Regions from separate parts of the Streptomyces sp. NPDC093598 genome, predicted to be linked through region 1. Evidence: riboswitches for the same ligand, from Rfam matches in the RefSeq annotation. Region 1 holds a riboswitch; each other region holds the start of a gene.

What was found. A riboswitch is a leader RNA that binds a small molecule or an ion and turns the genes downstream of it on or off. The one in region 1 is predicted to bind cyclic di-AMP.
Region 2: linked by a shared signal. The riboswitch ahead of ACIRDU_RS09380 (peptidoglycan DD-metalloendopeptidase family protein) and the one ahead of ACIRDU_RS17780 (transglycosylase SLT domain-containing protein) in region 1 are both predicted to bind cyclic di-AMP.
Region 3: linked by a shared signal. The riboswitch ahead of ACIRDU_RS16825 (NlpC/P60 family protein) and the one ahead of ACIRDU_RS17780 (transglycosylase SLT domain-containing protein) in region 1 are both predicted to bind cyclic di-AMP.

The regions. Positions count from the first base shown of each region.
Region 1 covers NZ_JBIWIV010000004.1:530,426-537,480, forward strand. The annotation lists gene ACIRDU_RS17765 (ATP-binding cassette domain-containing protein) at 1-740, opposite strand, end outside; gene ACIRDU_RS17770 (outer membrane lipoprotein carrier protein LolA) at 782-2,032, opposite strand; gene ACIRDU_RS17775 (polyprenyl synthetase family protein) at 2,264-3,274, opposite strand; cyclic di-AMP (ydaO/yuaA leader) riboswitch at 3,777-3,952, shown strand; gene ACIRDU_RS17780 (transglycosylase SLT domain-containing protein) at 3,958-4,737, shown strand; gene ACIRDU_RS17785 (HAD family hydrolase) at 4,701-5,549, opposite strand; gene ACIRDU_RS17790 (GNAT family N-acetyltransferase) at 5,721-6,806, shown strand; gene ACIRDU_RS17795 (glycosyltransferase) at 6,841-7,055, shown strand, end outside.
Region 2 covers NZ_JBIWIV010000002.1:744,360-751,414, forward strand. The annotation lists gene ACIRDU_RS09355 (aspartate aminotransferase family protein) at 1-1,208, shown strand, start outside; gene ACIRDU_RS09360 (helix-turn-helix domain-containing protein) at 1,284-1,931, shown strand; gene ACIRDU_RS09365 (DUF6126 family protein) at 1,928-2,044, shown strand; gene ACIRDU_RS09370 (tyrosine-protein phosphatase) at 2,067-2,864, opposite strand; gene ACIRDU_RS09375 (alpha-galactosidase) at 3,044-5,119, shown strand; cyclic di-AMP (ydaO/yuaA leader) riboswitch at 5,430-5,591, shown strand; gene ACIRDU_RS09380 (peptidoglycan DD-metalloendopeptidase family protein) at 5,596-6,525, shown strand; gene ACIRDU_RS09385 (DUF6250 domain-containing protein) at 6,727-7,055, shown strand, end outside.
Region 3 covers NZ_JBIWIV010000004.1:348,601-355,655, reverse strand. The annotation lists gene ACIRDU_RS16850 (PspC domain-containing protein) at 1-94, shown strand, start outside; gene ACIRDU_RS16845 (LuxR C-terminal-related transcriptional regulator) at 91-831, shown strand; gene ACIRDU_RS16840 (NlpC/P60 family protein) at 840-1,898, opposite strand; gene ACIRDU_RS16835 (hypothetical protein) at 2,318-2,671, shown strand; gene ACIRDU_RS16830 (hypothetical protein) at 2,649-3,593, opposite strand; gene ACIRDU_RS16825 (NlpC/P60 family protein) at 3,672-4,847, opposite strand; cyclic di-AMP (ydaO/yuaA leader) riboswitch at 4,855-5,028, opposite strand; gene pcrA (DNA helicase PcrA) at 5,342-7,055, shown strand, end outside.

The DNA of each region.
Region 1 (7,055 bases):
CGCGCCCCGGCGGACAGCTCGGCGACCGGGCCCTGCGTGATCAGCCGGCCCTGCGCCATCACGGCCGCGTGCGTGCAGACCTGCTCGATCTCGTCGAGGAGGTGGGAGGAGAGGAAGACGGTCGTGCCGTCCGAGGCCAGTTCCCGGACGAGCGTGCGGATCTCGCGCATGCCCTGCGGGTCGAGGCCGTTGGTCGGCTCGTCGAGGACGAGCAGCCGACGCGGCTGGAGCAGCGCGGCCGCGAGACCCAGGCGCTGTTTCATGCCGAGGGAGTACGCCCTGGCCTTCTTGCCCGCCGCGGCCGTCAGGCCCACCCGGTCCAGGGCGGAGGCGACCCGGTCGCGCCGCGTGCGCGGGTCGGCGGCCGGGTCGGCGCTGTCGTAGCGGATGAGGTTGTCGCGGCCGGAGAGGAAGCCGTAGAGGGCCGGGCCCTCGATGAGGGCGCCGACGTGCGGCAGCACGGCGCGGGTGGCCCGGGGCATGGGCTGCCCGAGCACCCGGGCCGTGCCGGAGGTGGGCTCGATGAGTCCCATCAGCATGCGGATGGTGGTGGTCTTGCCGGAGCCGTTGGGGCCGAGGAAGCCGAAGACGCTGCCCGCCGGGACGGTCAGGTCGAGACCGTCGACGGCGAGCTGTCCGCCGCGGTAGCGCTTGGTGAGCGCGCGGGTGGCGATGACCGGTTCCCCGGCCTCGGCCCGCGCCGCGCGTCGCTCCGGTTCCGTGGCGGACGCTTCGCCCATCGGCTTCCTCGTTCTCTCGACGTCCCGTACGGCTACGGGACCTACTTCCCGGCGTCGGCCGCCTTCACGAGCGCGTCCTTGGTGACCAGGCCCGCGTAGACCTTGCCGTCGTCGGTGACGAGCGCGTTGACCAGGCGGGTCGAGAAGACCGTGCCCGAGCCGAACTTGCCGTGGACCTTGTCACCGAGCGAGTCCATGAAGCCGCCGAGTTCGCCGCCGGCCTTGCCCGAGGGCACGCCCTCGCCGCCCGTGTCGAAGGTGGCTATGGAGGTCCAGCCCTCGCCGATGGTCTTCATGCCGTCGAGGCCCTTGCCGAAGTCCTCCCCGGCCTTGGGACCGTGCCCCGGTGCCTCACCGAGGTCGAAGGGCTTGCCGGGAGCCTTGCGCGGAGCCTCGTCCGAGGCCCTGGAGTCCTTCTCCTCGGTGACCTTCGCCCCCTTGGGCGGGGTGAAGTCGAAGGTCGAGGCGGCCGGCTTGGCGAAGCTGACCTTCGTGAAGCCCACGTCGACGACGGCGGCGCCGCCGCTCGCCGGGGTGAGGGTGAACTTCAGAGGCATGCCGGTCTTCGCGTCCACGGCCACGGTGATCGCGCCGACCGTCGAGCCGGACTGCTTGGGCTTGACGACCAGCTTGTAGGCGTCCCGGCCGGCGACCTGGGCGGTGCCGTCCACGGTCACGGACGTCGTGCCGTCGACCGCCTTCAGGGCCTCCTCGGCGAAGTCCTTCGGCATGGCCGGCGGCTGCTGGTCCTTCCCGCGCTCCGGGCTCTCGGAGGAGGTGCCGTGGTAGACCTCGTTGGACTTGCTGTCGTAGCCCCAGACGTCCTTGCCGTTGTGGATGACGCTGTACTCGGCGGCGTTCTCCAGCAGCGACAGCTTCTGCCTGTCCGGGCCGTCGGCGGCGACCCGCAGGGTGTGCGTGCCGGAGGCCAGTTCGGTGAGCTTGGCCGTCGGGTCGGCGGAGGAGCCGCCGTCACCCTTGCCCGCGGCGCCGGACAGCAGGCCGGACTCCAGGCCGCCGAGGTTCGGCAGACCGAGGTCGGTGCTGATCTTCACCGTGCCGGACAGCTGCTCGACGTCGGACTTGGCGATCTTCTCGATGAGCTGCTGGGCGGTGATCTTCGGGAGGTCGGGGTCACCGGAGTCGGCGAGTGCGGGGACCAGCCCGATGGTCGCGGCCGCCACCCCCACCACCGTGACCGGAACGATGTACCGCGCGGCTTTGCGCCGCCCGGAGCGCTGCTCGTCGACCTCCCCGGCGGTCGTGCTGTCGTCGGATGCGTACGGTGCCATGTGTGCCCTACCTCCGTGGTCGGCGGCGGCTGTCCGTGTCGTGCACGCACTCGTCCCTGAGCCGCCATTCTCACCCGAACAGGTGAGGAGTGGTGTTTTCCGTGGTTTCCATCTGACCAAATCGGCCAGGGAGATACGTCAGACCCCGGACTCAACTCCGTGTACTGCTGGGGTATGACACGGAAGGGCGGCTTCTCCCCCGACCCGTAGGGGTCGTACGGGAAAGACGTGCTAACCGGCCCGGTGCACGACCGCGTCGCACAGCTCCAGGAGCGCCGTCTTCGCGGTGCACTCCCGCAGGGGTGCCAGCGCCGAGCGGGCGTCCTGCGCGTAGCGGACGGTGTCCCGCCTGGCCTGCTCCAGCGCCGGGTGGGCCCGCAGCAGGCGCAGGGCCTCGGCGTGCCGTTCGTCGTCGGTGAGGTCGGAGTCCAGCAGCTCGCACAGGGCGATGTCCTCGGCGAGCCCGAGCCGGGCCGCCCGCTCGCGCAGCCGCAGCACCGGCAGCGTGGGGATGCCCTCGCGCAGGTCGGTGCCGGGGGTCTTGCCGGACTCGTGGGAGTCGGAGGCGATGTCCAGGACGTCGTCCGCGAGCTGGAAGGCGACGCCGAGCCGCTCGCCGTACTGGGTGAGGACGTCCACCACCGTCTCGTCGGCGCCGGACATCATCGCGCCGAACCGGCACGACACCGCGACCAGCGAGCCGGTCTTGCCGCCCAGCACGTCCAGGTAGTGCTCGACGGGGTCCCGGCCGTCCTGCGGTCCGGCCGTCTCCAGGATCTGGCCGGTCACCAGGCGCTCGAACGCCTCGGCCTGTACCCGCACGGCCTCCGGACCGAGGTCGGCCAGGATGTGGGAGGCACGGGCGAAGAGGAAGTCGCCGGTGAGGACCGCGACGGAGTTGCCCCAGCGGGTGTTCGCGCTCGCGACCCCGCGGCGCACGGCGGCCTCGTCCATGACGTCGTCGTGGTACAGCGTGGCGAGGTGGGTCAGCTCCACGACGACGGCCGACGGCACGATCCCGGGTGCGTGCCGGTCACCGAACTGGGCGGAGAGCATCACGAGCAGCGGCCGGAACCGCTTGCCGCCGGCCCGCACCAGATGCTGGGCGGCCTCCGTGATGAAGGGCACCTCACTCTTGGTGGCCTCGAGCAAGCCTTCCTCGACAGCCGCCAGTCCGGCATGGACATCGGCTTCCAGAGCCTGGTCCCGCACGCTCAGCCCGAACGGCCCGACGTCGGTCACGAGGGGTCTCCTGTCTGCTGTGTCTGCCGGTGATTACGCGGATTGTCGATAGGTCGCTGCCCTCACTCGAGTCAGCGTATCCGGTCACGTTTCGATCACTGCCAGCGCCCACGGTTACAGGCCGGGCGGTATGCGATCACGACCGCTATGTTTTCGATCAACCCATAAGAACAGATATTTATCGACTTACCCAAGGGTAGCGAACTATGCACGATTTGCCGCGTTGATTAAGCGAATCCCTTTTGGTGGAAATTGCCCTAGGGACTCGTGATCAGTGAGTTGAATCACTTCCTCCCCTTTTCCGTCCCACCACGGCACCGGCCCGTACCCCCTTCCCCACAAAGCCAGTTGAGCCTTGGCTCCCGCAAAGGATCAAGCGGCTCAAACACCCCCGACCAAGGTCAACCGCGCGATATGTGACTGAGCTGCTTGTTCCCGACATGTGCTCTCGCATACGTTCCCGGCCTGTCCGGCGGACGCCTAATCCTGCCGCCGCCCGGACTCCCCACAGGAACCGACTCACTCACGCGTGGCAGGAGCGGGGGACCCAGGTAAGTCGCCGGTCCGCACAGCGGCACGGCTCGGGGTGAAGCCGCGTACGGCACACAGTGCCGTACGCGGCCGGGCACCTCCCGGCCCGAACCCGACAGCTCACCTCGCAGGCGCCGGAGAGGAATATCGCCATGGCCGGACGAGGCAAGCACCGTCGCCCCAGAACCAACCCGCTGACCCGAGGCATCATCGCCGCCGGTACCGGCGGAGCAGCACTCACCCTGCCGCTCCTCGGCGCCACGCACGCGAGCGCCGCCGAGCCCCAGAGCGCACCCGCCGCCGCACAGTCCGTGCCGCAGGCGGCCCAGCCCGCCAAGTCCCTCATGTACACCGTGATCAAGGGCGACTCGCTCGCCCGCATCGCGGACAAGTACGACGTCTCGGGCGGCTGGAAGCAGCTCTACAAGGACAACCGCGCCGCCGTCGGCGACGACCCGAAGCTGATCCACCCGGGTCTGAAGCTGACGGTGAAGACCACCAAGACGGACGCCGCGAAGAAGACGGCGACCAAGTCGTCCGCCCCCGCCAAGCCGGCCGCCAAGCCCGCCGGCGGTGTCGCCCAGGCCACCCAGGCGTCCGCGAAGACCTACGCGAACAACCTCGACGGGTGGATCCGCGAGGCGCTGGACATCATGGCGCAGAAGGGGATCCCCGGGTCCTACGACGGCATCTACCGCAACATCATGCGCGAGTCGTCCGGCAACCCGCTGGCGATCAACAACTGGGACTCCAACGCCGCCAAGGGCACCCCGTCCAAGGGCCTGCTCCAGACCATCGACCCGACCTTCCAGGCCTACCACGTGGACGGCACGTCGTGGGACCCGTACGACCCGGTCGCCAACATCACAGCGGCCTGCAACTACGCGGCCGACCGCTACGGCTCGATCGACAACGTCAACGGCCCGTACTGAGCCGACCCGCCCAGCAGTCGCTCGAGGACGACGGCGATGCCGTCGTCCTCGTTCGACAGGGTCACCTCGTCGGCCACGGCCTTGAGTTCGGGATGGGCGTTGGCCATCGCGACGCCGTGGCCGGCCCAGTCGAACATCGGGATGTCGTTGGGCATGTCGCCGAAGGCGATGGTGTCCGCCGACCGCAGCCCCAGATGCTCGGCCGCCAGCGCCAGGCCCGTCGCCTTGGTGATCCCGCACGGCTGGAGCTCGACCGTGCCGGGCCCCGACATCGTCACCGTCGCCAGTGAGCCGACCACCGAGCGGGCCGTCGCCGCCAACTCGTCGTCCGACAGGTGGGGATGGCGCAGCAGCACCTTGCTGATGGGCTCGTCCCACAGTTCGTCGCGCCGGTCGACCCGTACCGCGGGCAGGGTCGGGTGCGGCATGAGATAGCCGGGCTCGATCAGCGTGAGCCCGTCGACCCCGTCCTGGTCGACCGCCGCGTACACCTGCCCCACCTCGGCCTCGATCTTGCCGAGGGCGGTCTCGGCCAGTTCCCGGTCCAGGGTGATGGACCACAGCAGCCGGTCCGCGCCGGCGTCGTACACCTGCGCGCCCTGCCCGCACACCGCGAGCCCCGTGCATGCGAGGTCGTCCAGGAGCGGCCGCACTCTCGGCGCCGGCCGGCCCGTCACCACGAGGTGCTGGGCACCGGCGTCCGCCACCCGCGCGAGCACGGCGAGAGACCGGTCGGAGAGGGTGTCGTCGCCGCGCAGCAGCGTCCCGTCCAGATCGGTGGCGATGAGTGAATATGCGAGGGGTGCGGCCATGATCAGAGAATACGGACAACGCGCCCCTTCGTTTCATCGCACGGCGCACGCCGATTGCCCGGTTGAAGGCCTCTGCACCAGTTGGCAACAACATGCTCCGCTACCTACCCGAGGGGCCGCATAGAGCGGTACCTTCCATGTGTCCAGGGGGGACTTGATCGGGGGGTCAGGTTGAGCAGTGGGCGCGTTCGCGTGGCTGGGCCCGGGGAGCTCGGTGAAGGGGAAAGGGAGCACTGGCGTGCGCTGCGCGCGGCTTCCGAAACACCGCGCAACCCCTTCATGGAACCGGAGTTCACCGAAGCCGTCGGCCGGGTCAGGCCGGGGGCCCGGGTCGCCGTGGTGTACGAGGGGCCGGAGCCGGCCGGCTTCCTGCCCTACGAGCGGGGCCCGTTGGGGCAGGGCCGGGCGATCGGGCTCGGCGTCTCGGACGCCCAGGGCGCGATCCTGCGGCCGGGCCTGGACCTGGAGACGGGCGAACTGCTGAAGGCCTGCTCGGTGTCGAGCTTCGCCTTCGACAATCTGGAGGCCGAGCAGCGGCTGTTCGTCCGGTACGCGGCCGAGGAGCACGCCACCTACGTCATCGACGTGGAGAAGGGCTACGAGACGTACGAGTCGGTGCTGCGGGCGCAGTCGCCGAAGTTTCTGAAGACCACGCTGGCCAAGGAGCGCAGGCTGGGCCGGCAGGCCGGCGAGCTGCGGTTCGTGTTCGACGAACGCGATCCGGCGGCGCTGCGCACGCTCATGGACTGGAAGTCGGCGCAGTACCGCAGGACCGGCCGCCGGGACCGGTTCGCCCAGGAGTGGATCACCCGCCTCGTCGGGCAGCTGGCCAGGACCCGGGCGCCGGAGTGCAGCGGCACCCTGTCCGTGCTGTACGCCGGTGAGCGGCCCGTCGCCGCGCACTTCGGGCTGCGCTCGGCCTCCGTTCTGGCCTGCTGGTTCCCGGCCTACGACCCGGAGTTCGCGAAGTTCTCGCCCGGTCTGGTGCTGCACCTGCGCATGGCCGAGGCGGCGGCCGGGGACGGCATCGGCATGCTGGACCTGGGGCGGGGCGCGGCCGAGTACAAGGACGCGCTGAAGACGGGCGAACTGCCCGTGTACGAGGGGGCGGTGACCCGCCCGGGGGCGGGCGCGGCACTGCACTGGCTGAGCCGCGAGCCGGCCCGCCGCGCGCACCGCTTCGTCCGCGGCCGGCCGCGGCTCGCGTCGCTGGCCGCGCGGACGCTGAAGGGCGCGGCACGGCTGCGCCGTACCTGAGGCAAGGCGTACCTGACACAAGGGGGGTGGGCGCATGGCGCGTTCGGCGCGTGCGCAGGAGGAGATACGGCGGTTCCTGGACATCGGCGCGGTGCAGGTCGCCGAGCTGGACCTCGACGGCGACGAGGCGGTGCTCAGACCGGGCCCGGGGAGTCCGCCGGTGACGCACGGAGAGGTCTTCGTGCTGGTCAGAAGGGCCGGCCGACCCGTGGGCACGCTGCTCGGGCGGGTGCCGGAGGGGGCGGATGC
Region 2 (7,055 bases), on a different contig from region 1:
ACCTCGACATGCTCGCCGGGTTCGGGGTGATGGGCCTCGGCCGCCACCACCCGGTGGTCCGCAAGGCGCTGCACGACGTCCTGGACGCCGGGCTCGCCGACCTCACCCGGTTCGACTGTCAGCCGCTGCCCGGCCTGCTGGCCGAGAAGCTGCTCGCGCACAGCCCGCACCTGGACCGGGTGTTCTTCGGCAACAGCGGCACCGAGGCAGTCGAAGGGGCCCTGAAGTTCGCCCGGTTCGTCACCGGCAGGCCCAGGGTCCTGTACTGCGCGCACGCCTTCCACGGCCTGACCACCGGCTCCCTCTCGGTCAACGGCGAGTCCGCCTTCCGCGACGGCTTCACCCCGCTGCTGCCCGACACGGCCGTACCGCTCGGCGATCTCGACGCCCTGGAGAAGGAGCTGAAGAAGGGCGACGTCGCCGCGCTGATCGTCGAGCCGATCCAGGGCAAGGGCGTCCTGGAGGGCCCGCCCGGCTGGCTGCGGGCCGCCCAGGAGCTGCTCCACCGGCACAAGGCCCTGCTCATCGCCGACGAGGTGCAGACCGGCCTCGGCCGGACCGGCGACTTCTACGGCTACCAGCACGAGGACGGCGTGGAACCCGACCTGGTGTGCGTGGCCAAGGCACTCTCCGGCGGCTATGTGCCGGTCGGCGCCACGATCGGCAAGGACTGGATCTTCAAGAAGGTCTACTCGTCCATGGACCGGGTGCTCGTCCACTCGGCGAGCTTCGGATCCAACGCGCAGGCCATGGCGGCGGGCCTCGCGGTGCTGTCGGTGATGGAGAACGAGCAGATCGTCGCGAACGTCCGGGCCACCGGGGAGCAGCTCAGATCCCGGCTCGCGGCGCTGACGGACACGTACGAGATGCTGGCCGAGGTCCGCGGCCGGGGTCTGATGATCGGCATCGAGTTCGGCCGGCCCAGGTCGCTGAAGCTGCGCAGCCGCTGGGCCATGCTCCAGGCCGCGCGCAAGGGGCTCTTCGCGCAGATGGTCGTCGTGCCCCTGCTGCAGCGGCACCGGATCCTCACCCAGGTCTCCGGCGACCACATGGAGGTGATCAAGCTGATCCCGCCGCTGATCATCGGCGAGCGGGAGGTGGACCGGTTCGTCGACGCCTTCACGGCCGTGATGGACGACGCGCACAACGGCGGGCTCGTATGGGACTTCGGCAAGACGCTCGTCAAGCAGGCGGTCGCCCACCGTTGAGGCTCCGCCCGGGCGGATTTTTGCCTCGCGGGCAAAAAATTTGCCGCTGAGGCAAGACCGGGGCTGAATGGAGGCATGAGCTCCTCCGAGACCGAGCGGCCCTCCGGGGCCGGCTCGCCGGCCGAACAGCCGGCCGGTGCGCTGCCCGCCGTCGTCGCGCCACAGCTGCGGGCGCTGCGGCGCCAGGCCTCCTTGACGCTGGAGGCCGCGGCCCGGGCCGCCGGGCTGTCGCCCGCCCACCTCTCGCGTCTGGAGACCGGGCAGCGCCAGCCCTCGCTGCCGATGCTGCTCGCGCTCGCCCGTGTCTACGGTACGACGGTCTCCGAACTGCTCGGCGAGACGGTTGCCGAGCGGGACTCCGTCATCCGCGCGGCCGACATGGAACCCACCGCGGCGGGGGGCTGGACGTACTGGCAGGCCGGTGCCCCCGGCCGCGGGATGCAGGCCCTGCGTGTCCACGTCCCCTACGGCTCCCAGGGCGACATCGTGCGCGTCCACCCCGGCGAGGAGTGGCTGCACGTGCTGCGCGGCCGGCTGCGGCTGCGCCTCGGGGACACCACGCACCGGCTGGCGGCCGGCGACAGCGCCCACTTCGACTCGCTCACCCCGCACCGGATCGCCGCCGAGGACCACGACGGCGTCGAGCTGCTCTTCGTCCACACCCTGCTGCAGAGCCCCACGGCCGCCCTGTGCCTGGGCCCCACCCCTGGAGACGTGTCATGAGCAACATGGAGGAGAAGTTCCCCCGCGCCCTGTGGGTGAGGCTGTTCGTCTACCTCATCGCCGGCCACGTCTTCGCCGCGTTCGTGTACCTGCTGTTCGAGGTCGGGGCGTAGTAGCCCCCGCCGGGGCGGTGCCTCAGTCGAGCAGCCGCTCGCGCAGCCGCTCCCGGGTCTCCGGAGTGAGCCTCAGCCCCTTCTCCAGGTAGGCGTCGACGCCGCCCCAGGTCTCCTCGATGGTGTCGAAGGCCGCGGTCAGATACTCGGCGCGGGCGTCGAAGAGGGGGCTGAGCAGCTCCATGACCTCGGGCGAGTAGGCCGAGGCGGCGGAGCTGCTGCGGTGCACCTTGTAACGGCGGTGCTTGGCGTTCGACTTCAGATAGTCGTCGACGATCGCCTCGCGCTCCACGCCCACCGCGAGCAGCGTCACCGCGACGGACAGACCCGCGCGGTCCTTGCCCGCCGCGCAATGCATCAGCGCGGGGACGCTGTCCTGCGCGAGCGCGTGCAGCACCCGGGAGTGCTCGTCGGTGCGGTGCTTGATGATCGTGCGGTAGGAGGCGATCATGCGGCCCGCGCCCTTGCCGTCCGAGAGGATCTCGCGCAGCTGGTCCAGGTCGCCGTCGCGGACCATCTTCCAGAACTCGGCGCCGTCGGCGGGGTCGCTCAGCGGCAGGTTCACATTGCGCACGCCGGGCAGCTCGACGTCCGGCCCCTCGAGCTTCTGGTCGGCAGCGTTGCGGAAGTCGAAGATCGTGTGCAGGCCGAGCGTGGTCAGGAAGGCGGCGTCCTCCGCGGTCGCATGGGCGAGGTGGCCGCTGCGGAACAGCACGCCCTGCCGCACCCGCCGGCCGTCCACGGTCGGAAGTCCGCCCACATCACGGAAGTTGCGCACTCCGGCCAGCTCGGGCTCGGTCGACGGGACCTGCTGTGTCACGAGGGCTCCTCCCCTTCGGCGCCGCCGGCGCGGCTCGTCGGCGGGCGTCACTCGACGATACGACATGCCTGCCTGGGGCAATGAGTTGTCCACAGGCGTTGCCCGGAGCCCCCACGGCACCTGATGATGTTGCCGCCTGGTCGCACCTGGTCGGGCTTGTTCGAATCTGTGAGGGCATGATGCTGGACATCTCCGAAGACGGTCGTACGTGGGTGCTCTCCGGGCCGGCCAGCAGTTACGCCGTCCATGTCACCGACCGGGACGAGCTGCTGCATCTGCACTGGGGCCCCAGGATCGCCCTCGCCGACGCGGAGGCCCTGGCGGTCCGGCCGCTGCCGGACTACTGGCCCTTCGAGTCCCCGCTCGACGGACGCGAGGAGTACCCGGTCGAGGGCGGCCCCCGTTTCGTCCGTCCCGCCCTGTCCGTGCGCACGGCCGAGCGGCGCGGCACCGAGTGGGTCCACGAGGGGCACGACACCGACGGCGACGAGCTGCGGCTGCGGTTCCGTGACGGCGACCTGGCCGTCACGCTGCACTACCGGATGCTCTCCTCGACGGACGTCGTCGAGCGCTGGGTGACCTTGCACAACCGAGGGCCGGCCGTCGAGCTGCTGCGCGCCGACTCCGCGACCTGGACCCTGCCCGACCGCGACGCCTGGCGGCTGTCCCAGCTGCACGGCCGCTGGGGCGCCGAGTCCCGGCTGACGCGCTCCGATCTCACTCACGGCGAGAAGGTGATCGGCAGCCGCCGCGGCCACACCTCCCACCAGCACCTGCCGTGGGTCGCCCTCGACACCGACGCCACCGAGGAGCGCGGCGAGGTCTACGGCTGCGCCCTCGGCTGGTCCGGGTCCTGGCGCATCGCCGTGGCCCAGCTCCCGGACGCACGCGTGCAGATCACCGGCGGCGCCGGCTACGACGACTCGGGCCTGCTGACGCTGGGCACGGGGGAGTCGTACACGACCCCCGTCTTCGCCGGACTCTGGAGCGACGGCGGCTTCGGCGGGGCGAGCCGCGCCTGGCACGCCTACCAGCGGACGTACGTGATCCCGGACGCCGGCCAGGACCGGCCGGTGCTGTTCAACTCCTGGGAGGCCACCGAGTTCGACATCTCCGAGGAGCAGCAGCGGGCGCTCGCCGAACGGGCCGCGGCCATGGGCGTCGAGCTGTTCGTGGTCGACGACGGCTGGTTCGGGGCGCGCACCAGCGACCGGGCCGGGCTCGGCGACTGGACCCCCAACCCCGACCGCTTCCCGGGCGGGCTGAAGCCGCTCGCCGACCACGTGCACGGCCTCGGCATGCGGTTCGGGATCTGGGTCGAGCCGGAGATGGTCAACCCGGACAGCGATCTGTACCGCGCGCACCCGGACTGGGTGCAGTACCAAACGGGACGAAAGCGAACGGAGTTCCGCAATCAGCTCGTACTCAACCTGGCCCGCGCGGACGTCCGGGAGTACCTGTGGGAGCAGCTCGACGGGCTCCTCTCCAGTGCGCCGATCGACTACGTCAAGTGGGACTTCAACCGCTGCTTCACCGACGCCGGCTGGCCGGACGACCCCTATCCGCAGCGGCTGTGGGTCGACCACGTGCGCGGCCTGTACGCCCTGCTGGACCGGCTGCGGGCCGCCCATCCGGGCGTGGCCTTCGAGTCCTGCTCGGGTGGCGGCGGCCGGATCGACCTCGGCGTGCTGAGCCGCACGGACCAGGTGTGGACCTCCGACAACACCGACCCCCTCGACCGGCTCGCCATCCAGCACGGCTTCAGCCAGATCCATCCGGCCCGGGTCATGGCCGCCTGGGTCACCGACAGCCCGAACGCCATGCTCAACCACCGGGCCAGTTCGCTGCGGTTCCGGTTCCTCAGCGCCATGGCCGGGGTGCTCGGAGTCGGCGGTGACCTCACACGGTGGACGGCGGAGGAGCTCGCCGAGGCGGCGGAGTGGGTCGGGCTCTACAAGGAGATCCGGCCCGTGGTGCAGCGGGGCGACCTGTACCGGCTACGGCCCCCGGAGGGTGGACTGAGCGCCGTGCAGTACGTCCTCGGCGACGAGACCGTCGTCCTCGCCTGGCTCCAGGCGCAGCGCTACGGCGAGCCCGTGCCGGCGCTCCGACTGCGCGGCCTCGATCCGACAGCGGCGTACGAATGCCTCGAAACGGGCGAAGTGCACCGAGGTGCCGTACTGCTCCATCACGGACTGCGGGTCGGTCTGCGCGGGGATCTGGACGCCGTCGTCGTCCGCCTTAAGCGGAAGTAGTCCTTTCTGTCCGAATAAGGCGCTTCGGTCGGTAAGAGGTAACGTGCCCCGATCGTAAAGGAAATGAGGTCGGGGTGCGTGACCATCGTCATATTCGTGACGATGTGTTGTCGCCATGTTCACGTAATTCGGGCGTAATTCAGGGCCATTGAGGAATGAGAGAGATCGGTAATCCACGCTCGGTGACGGCGAATGTGCCGACGCGTCAAGAAAAACACCGTCACGGGCAACCGCAAGCTTGTCCCGTTGCGTCTTGGTCGCTTACGTTCCACACCAATCCGGACGGACGCCTAATCCTGCCGCCGCCCGGAGTCCGCACACACTGACCCGACGTACGGCAGGAGCGGGGGACCCACAGGTAAGACGCCTGTTCCGGTTCCCGGAACGGCTTGGGGTTAAGCCGCGCCTCGGCGCGACCGGGCATCTCCAGCCCGCACCCGACAGCTCACCTCGCAGGCGACGGAGAGGAATTCGCCATGCCCGCGAAGGGTAAGCACCGCCGCCCCAAGACCCAGCGTTTCACCCGCTCCATCGCCGTCGCCGGAACCGGCGGGGCCGCCCTCGCCCTGCCGCTCATGGGTGCGGCCGGCGCCCACGCCGCCACCCCGCAGTCGGCTCCGGAAAAGGCCGTCCAGTCCGCTCCGGCCGCCGAGAAGAAGGCTCCGGAAAACGCCACCGGCGCCCGCACGTACACCGTGAAGGCCGGCGACTACCTCGCGAAGATAGCCGACGACCAGAATGTCAGCGGCGGCTGGAAGAAGCTCTACGCGGACAACCGCGACGCCGTCGGCTCCGACCCGTCGTTGATCCACCCGGGCCTGAAGCTGTCGATCGGCAAGAAGGCGGCGAGCGCTCCGAAGTCCTCGGCCCCGTCGGCGCCGAAGTCCTCCGCCCCGAAGTCCTCGGCCTCGAAGCCGTCCGCCGCCGAGTCGGCCCCGAAGGCGGAGACCGCCGCGAAGCCGGCCGCCGCCGAGCCCGCCGCCGAGAGCAACTCCAGTGGCTACACCCTCCCGGTGGCCGGTGCCACCGTCGGCACCCCGTACCACATGTCCGGCAGCATGTGGTCCAGCGGCTACCACACCGGTGTCGACTTCGTCGTCCCGACCGGCACCTCCCTCAAGGCCGTCGGCGCGGGCACGGTCGTCTCCGCCGGCTGGGGCGGCGCCTACGGCAACCAGGTCGTCATCAAGCTCGCCGACGGCTACTACGCCCAGTACGCCCACCTGTCCCAGCTCTCCGTCTCGGCCGGCCAGACCGTGACCGCCGGGCAGCAGGTCGGCTTGTCGGGCGCGACCGGCAACGTGACCGGACCGCACCTGCACTTCGAGATCCGCACCACGCCGGACTACGGCTCGGACGTGGACCCGGTCGCCTTCCTGCGCTCGCACGGCGTCTCCGTCGGCTGACCGACCGCACGACCACCTGCCTGACACGCGACCGAAGGCCGGACCCCGATCCCCGGGTCCGGCCTTCGGTGTGTGCGCTGCTGATCACCCCGAGGGGGCGTCAAGGGATCGACAGCCGACGGCAGTTGGGACACAGTGATCCCGTCCGGAGTGCAAGCGCTTTCCAGAGCCTTCCCGGCGGATCCCGAGGAGCTGTGTCCCGTGCCGACCACCCGCAGAGCGTTCGGAGCCCTGACCGCAGGAGCCGCCCTGGCGGCCCTCGCCCCGACGGCCATCGCGCACGCCGTGCCCCGCCACCGCCGCCTCGTCGCCCGCGACGACTTCTGCCACGGCCTCGGGCAGTGGGCGACCGAGCTCCAGGACGGCGGCACCGTCACCGCCTCCCGCGGCACCCTGGAGATCGATGTGCCGAGCGGCGCGACCGTGTGGTTCAGGCAGCGGCTCGAAGGGCCTTATGTGCTCGAATACACCGCGACCCCGGTCTCCGAGGGCGGGGTCAACGACCGGGTCTCCGACCTCAACAACTTCTG
Region 3 (7,055 bases), 180 kb from region 1:
GGAGCGCCACGGCGGTACGGCGCGGCTGCGCGCGGTGCCGGACGGCGGCACGGAGGTCGAGCTGGAGATGGAGAGGGCGGAGAAGACGTCATGAGCGACCCGACCGAGGCGAACGGTACGGCGGGATCGGCGGAGGCAGCCGGCCCCGCGGAGTCGGGCGGCGGCCCCGGGCGTCACGTGCGCGTGGTCCTCGTGGACGACCACCGCATGTTCCGTACGGGGGTCCAGGCCGAGATCGGGCAGACCGAGCAGACCGGTGTCGAGGTCGTCGGCGAGGCCGCGGACGTCGACCAGGCCGTCACGGTCATCACCGCGACCCGGCCCGAGGTGGTCCTCCTCGACGTGCACCTGCCCGGCGGGGGCGGTGTCGAAGTGCTGCGCCGCTGCGCCCCGTTGATGGGCGACACCGAGCAGCCGGTCCGCTTCCTCGCGCTGTCCGTGTCGGACGCGGCGGAGGACGTGATCGGCGTGATCCGCGGCGGGGCCCGCGGATACGTCACCAAGACGATCACCGGCACCGACCTGGTGGACTCGATCTTCCGTGTCCAGGAGGGCGACGCGGTCTTCTCCCCGCGGCTGGCCGGGTTCGTCCTGGACGCCTTCGCCTCCACGGACGCGCCGCCCGTCGACGAGGACCTGGACCGCCTGACCCAGCGCGAGCGCGAGGTGCTGCGGCTCATCGCGCGCGGCTACGCCTACAAGGAGATCGCCAAGCAGCTGTACATCTCCGTGAAGACGGTCGAGTCGCACGTCTCGGCGGTCCTGCGCAAGCTCCAGCTGTCCAACCGGCACGAGCTGACCCGCTGGGCGACGGCTCGCCGGCTGGTCTGACGCGGCCCTCACACCACCCGCGTCGCCCCCGCGTACGGCATCTCGTCGAGCGGGGCAACGCGTACCGGCGCGGAGGGGTTCGGGGCGTGGATCATGCGGCCGTTGCCCACGTAGATGCCCACATGGCTGATGCCGGCGTAGAAGAAGACCAGGTCGCCGGGGAGGAGTTCGGAGCGGGAGACGCGCCGCCCGGCGGCGATCTGGGAGTACGTGGTGCGGGGCAGGGAGACGCCCGCGGCGCGGTACGCGGCCTGGACCAGGCCCGAGCAGTCGAAGGCGTTCGGGCCGGTGGCGCCCCAGACGTACGGGCTGCCGAGCTTCTGGTAGGCGTAGGAGACGGCGGCGGCGGAGCGGGAGTTGGGCGCCTGGGGCGCGGCGGAGCCGGGGGCCGCCAGGGTGTCCCGCGCGCCCGTCGAGCGTGAGGCGCGGTCCTGCGATGCGCCCAGCCGGGAACGTTCCTGCGGGCCGAGCCGGGACAGCAGCTGCCGGGCGGAGCCCAGCTTGCCGGTGATCGTCTTCTTGTGCCGCTTCAGCTCCGTCTGCCGCGACTTCAGGGAGGTCAGCTCGACGTGAGCGGCCCCGCGCAGCTGCTCGATCTCCCGGAGCTGCCTGCGTACGCCCGCGACGGCGGCGTTCTGCCGGTTTCCGGCCCGCTCGACGAACTCGGCGTTCCTCAGGTACCGGTCGGGATCGTCGGACAGGGCGAGCTGCACCGCGGGGTCGAGGCCGCCGGCGCGGTACTGCGCGGCGGCGACCGACCCCAGGGCGTCCCGGGCCGAGTTGAGCCGCTCCTCCTTGCGCGCCGCCCGGTCCTGGAGGTCCTTCAGCCGCTGCCCGGCCGCGTCGGCCTTCTCCTTCGCGCCGTTGTACTTCTCGGTGGCGACCTCCGCCTCCTCGTACAGCTTGTCCACCTTGGCCTTGACCTGGCCGGGGGTGAGCTGTGGTTCGGCATGTCCGGTCCCGTCGAAGCCCGTCGCCGTCGCCGCGCCCGCGAGGGCGATCGTGGCGGCCTTACGGGCCTTGTTGCCACCCGTCGAGCGCTGTCGGGACTTGCGGTGCGCTGCCACCTGGAGGCCACGTCCTTTCCTCGACCGCCGGTGGGTGCGTGCGGCCGCCGGGGGAGCGGACGGGCGGCCTGCGCGTCCGGCGACGGCCCGCACAGGGGAAGCGGACCGCCGCCGGACTTCTCGGCGGTGGTGTCCGACTGCCGCCCCTGGCCCGGGCGGCGGTGGGGAGCCGGGCACCTGATGGAGGACGCTAAACGTCACCGTGGCGGGCCGGTGGCGGGTGTGCGGAAGTGACGTGAGAGGACCGTCGGTGACCATATGCGACCGTGACGCCGCCGCGGACCCGTCTACTTCACTCAGCGTGATGACCGATGCGTCGAATCATGGGCGAGTGACCCTGATCGGGTGCTAGAGGGCGGATATATGCATCACTGGGGCGGTGTCGGTGCCTCCACAGCCCCTGATTAGGCTCCGGCCTCATGGACGTACTCATCCACCTCTTCGTCGGCCTCCACATCATTGGCATCGCCTCGCTCCTGGGCGGCTTCCTCACCCAGATGAAGGCGATGGGCGAGGGCACCGCCCGCTTCACCCCGGCGATGCTGCACGGCGCGCTGACGATGCTGGTCACCGGTGTGATCCTGGTCGGCCTCAACCAGGCCGACGACCAGTCCGTGAACAACATCAAGATCGGCGTGAAGCTGGCCCTGCTGATCGTGATCCTCGGCCTGGTCTACGTGAAACGGGACGACGAGAAGGTGGACAAGGGCCTCTTCGGCCTGGTCGGACTGCTGACCACGGCGAACATCTTCATCGCCGTGCTCTGGACCTGACCCGGGAGCGCCGGGCGCCGGCCCGGGCCGAGGCGACCGCCCAGGCGGTGCACCCGAGCCAGGCGGCCACCGTCATCCACAGCAGGACCTCGCCGAGGGCGTCGAGCCAGGGGGCGTCGAAGGCGGCGGCGACGGCCAGGGCGGCCACCGCCGTCACGACCGCGGTGAACACGGTCGCCCATCGAGTCACGTCGTAGCCGTGCCGCGGCCAGGCGAGCTCGGCGGTGAGCAGGCCCACGCAGCAGACCAGGGTGAGCACGAGCAGCGCGACCGTCACCCTGCTGAGGACGGCGTGGTCGTCGTCGTTCCACAGGTACAGGCGGTCGCTGTCGGCGGTGATCAGCCGCGCCCCGGCCAGTGCCGAGAGGGCGAGCGCCCCGGCCGCGAGCCAGTGGTCCCCCCGCCCCTCGGTCACCTGCCGCGGCTGGAAGCGCAGCAGCGCGAAGCAGTACAGCACCAGGCCCGGCCAGAACAGCACCATGGCCGCGTGGGCGAGCCAGGCCGCCGACTCGGCCGCGGCGAGCGTGGCGCCGAGTACGGCGAGCCCCTGGGTGGCCGCACAGCGCAGGAACACGGTTCCGCGCCGCTCCGGGTTCGCCACGACGAGCAGCACCGCCCACAGCAGCGTCGCGAGCGCCAGCAGCGCCGCGGCCGACCGTTGCCATCCGGCCGCGGAGAAGCCGGTGCCGATGAGGGCGGTCGCCGCCGTGAAGGTGAGTGCGGCCGGCGTCTGCTCCCGCCACCGCGACCGCGGCAGTCGCAGCACGGCGTACGCGACCGACCCGGCCCAGGCTGCGCAGGCCGGGACGAGGACGATGCGGGAGAGGACCCCGTACCCCGCCGAGTCGAGACCGACCGACAGGGTGCCGGTCGTCAACGCGTACATCGCACCCAAGGTGACAAGCGGGGAGGGACCGGACATAGCGCCGATGCTAGAGAGCGCCGCGCGCGTTGCGAGAGGGGCACGCGCGCGTGCCCCTCAAAAACGTGACGGGACCTCTCAGGCCGGCCGCACCACGCTGTGGATCGCCGACTCGCCGTCGTAGTAGACCGACTCCTCGCGCACGTACGTGCCGGGCTTCGGGGCGTGGATCATCATGCCGTTGCCGATGTAGATCCCGACGTGCGTGACGTCGTCGTAGAAGAACACCAGGTCACCGGGTTGGGCCTGGGAGAGCGGGACCGTGGTGCCGGCGTTCACCTGGGCGTAGGTCGTGCGCGGCAGGGTGACGCCTGCGGCCTTCCAGGCGGCCTGGGTGAGGCCGGAGCAGTCGTAGGAGCCGGGTCCGACGGCGCCCCACACGTACGGCTTGCCGATCTGGGCGCGGGCGAAGGCGAGCGCCTTGTCGGCCTTGGTGGCGTACGAGGAGTCGGCCGGGGCCGTCGAGGAGGACGGGCCGGAACCCGACGACCCCGAGGACGAGCCGCTCTCCTGCCGCTGGGCGGCCTCGTCCTGCGCCTGCTGCCGCGCGGCCTGCTGCCGGGCCAGCTCGTCGGCCTTGCGGGCGGCCTCCTCCCGTTTCTCCTGCTCGATCGCCGCGAGCCGCGCCTTCTCCTCGGCGGTGAGCTTCGACATCAGTTCGCGCGCGTCGGCGAGCTTCCGCTGGACGGTGGCCTTGGCCGTCTTCAGGTCGCCCTGCGACTCGGTGAGCGTCTCGAGGCTCTCGGTGGCCTCCTGACGCTTCTTCATCGTCTCGGACTGCTGCGTGACGTAGTCGTCGACCGCGATCTTCTGACGGCCCGTCATCCGATCCATCAGCTGGGTCTGGTCGAAGTAGTCCTGCGGGGTGTCGGCGAGCAGGAACGTCGCCGTGTCCGGGGCGGCGGCACCGGTGCGGTACTGGGCGGAGGCGAAAGAACCCAGTTCCTCCCGCGCCTCGTTGAGCTTCTGGGTGCGCTGGGCCACGTCGTCGAGGAGGGTGTCGACGCGCTTGCGCTGCTTCGCGGTCTTCTCCTTGGCCGCGTTGTACTTGTCGGTGGCCGACTCGGCCCGGCGGTACAGGTCGTCGACCTTCTTCTCGACTTCCTCCAGGCTGGGCTTGCCGTCGGCCTCGGGGGCGGCGTTGGCCGACTGGGACAGCAGGGCCACGGACGTGAGGGCCGCCGTTGCGAGGGCGGGGGTCCGTATGCCTGCCACGCGCGTACCCGTAGGACGCGACTTGCGGTGCGACGCCAAGGGAGGCGACTCCTTCCACGTTCCGCCTACCGGGTTAGCTGTCGGGTTCGGGCGGGTGGTTCGGAAGGGTTGCCCTACGGCCGTCTCCGCACGGGGAGCCGGGCCGATTCACCCCAGGTTCACGGTTGGGTCCCCGGCTCCGGCTGCCGCTGCGGCATACCGGACTCGGCGGAGGCCGCGCGGCCCGGCGACGTTCGCCGGTGGGGGTCATGCGGCCTGGTCGCACCGTAGCCAACTCGTGTGGTCCCTGTGAAGGTTGATGGGTGATATGCCCGATACATTTTCGTGACCTTACTCATGAGCGTTGCGGAGGGTGAATGATCGAGGGGGCTTGGTCATGAGTCGTCCCCTTTTGATGGGGGCGTAGCACCCCGTGACTGTGCGGTCATGGAGGGCGACAATGCGCCGCCGGTCGGCCGACGGGGCCCGGTCGCGCGGCGATGTTCTCAGGGCGGCGGCGGGCTGTCAGTGGGGCGCCCTAGACTCGGAGAGCGATGAGCAGCCTCTTTGACGACAACTTCCTGGCGAACCTCCAGGCCCAGCGGGGCCCCGCGGACGAGCCCCCGCCGCCGCCCGAGGACGATCACGTACCGGAGCCGATTCCGGACGATCTGTTCGGCGGGAAGTTCGACGTGCCCCCGGACCGGGACGCCTACTACCGGGACGGCGCCCCGCGCCCGGTGGTGGACACCGCCACGCTCCTGAAAGGGCTGAACGACAACCAGCGCGCCGCCGTCGTCCACTCCGGCTCCCCGCTGCTCATCGTGGCCGGCGCCGGCTCCGGCAAGACGCGTGTGCTCACGCACCGCATCGCCCACCTGCTCGCCGAGCGGGACGTGCACCCGGGCCAGATCCTCGCGATCACCTTCACCAACAAGGCCGCCGGCGAGATGAAGGAGCGCGTCGAGCAGCTCGTCGGCCCGCGCGCGAACGCCATGTGGGTCATGACGTTCCACAGCGCGTGCGTGCGCATCCTGAGGCGGGAGAGCAAGAAGCTCGGCTTCACCTCCTCCTTCTCGATCTACGACGCCGCCGACTCCAAGCGCCTGATGGCCCTGGTCTGCCGCGACCTGGACCTCGACCCCAAGCGCTTCCCGCCGAAGTCCTTCAGCGCCAAGATCAGCAACCTGAAGAACGAGCTGATCGACGAGGAGGACTTCGCCGCCCAGGCCACCGACGGTTTCGAGAAGACCCTCGCCCAGGCCTACGCCATGTACCAGTCACGGCTGCGCGAGGCGAACGCCCTCGACTTCGACGACCTGATCATGACGACGGTCAATCTGCTGCGGGCCTTCCCGGACGTCGCCGAGCACTACCGCCGCCGCTTCCGGCACGTTCTGGTCGACGAGTACCAGGACACCAACCACGCCCAGTACGCCCTCGTCCGGGAACTCGTCGGCACCTCCGAGCACCCCGTCGACGTACCACCCGGCCCGGACGACATCCCGCCCGCCGAACTGTGCGTGGTGGGTGACGCCGACCAGTCGATCTACGCCTTCCGCGGCGCGACGATCCGCAACATCCTCCAGTTCGAGGAGGACTACCCGGACGCGACGACGATCCTGCTCGAGCAGAACTACCGCTCCACTCAGACCATCCTCAGCGCGGCCAACGCCGTCATCGAGCGCAACGAGTCCCGCCGCCCCAAGAACCTGTGGACCAACGCGGGCACCGGTGCCCGGATCACCGGGTACGTCGCCGACACCGAGCACGACGAGGCGCAGTTCGTCGCCGACGAGATAGACCGCCTCACGGACGCGGGCGAGGCCAAGGCCGGCGACGTCGCCGTCTTCTACCGCACCAACGCCCAGTCCCGTGTCTTCGAAGAGGTCTTCATCCGCGTCGGCCTGCCCTACAAGGTCGTCGGCGGCGTCCGCTTCTACGAGCGCAAGGAGGTCCGGGACGTCCTGGCCTACCTGCGCGTGCTGGCCAACCCCGAGGACTCGGTGCCGCTGCGCCGGATCCTCAACGTCCCCAAGCGGGGCATCGGCGACCGCGCCGAGGCGATGATCGACGCCCTGTCCCAGCGGGAGAAGATCAGCTTCCCGCAGGCGCTCAAGCGCGTCGACGAGGCGTACGGCATGGCCGCGCGTTCCACCAACGCCGTCAAGCGGTTCAACACGCTGATGGAGGACCTCCGCACCATCGTCGAGTCCGGCGCCGGACCGGCCACGGTGCTGGAGGCCGTCCTGGAACGCACCGGATACC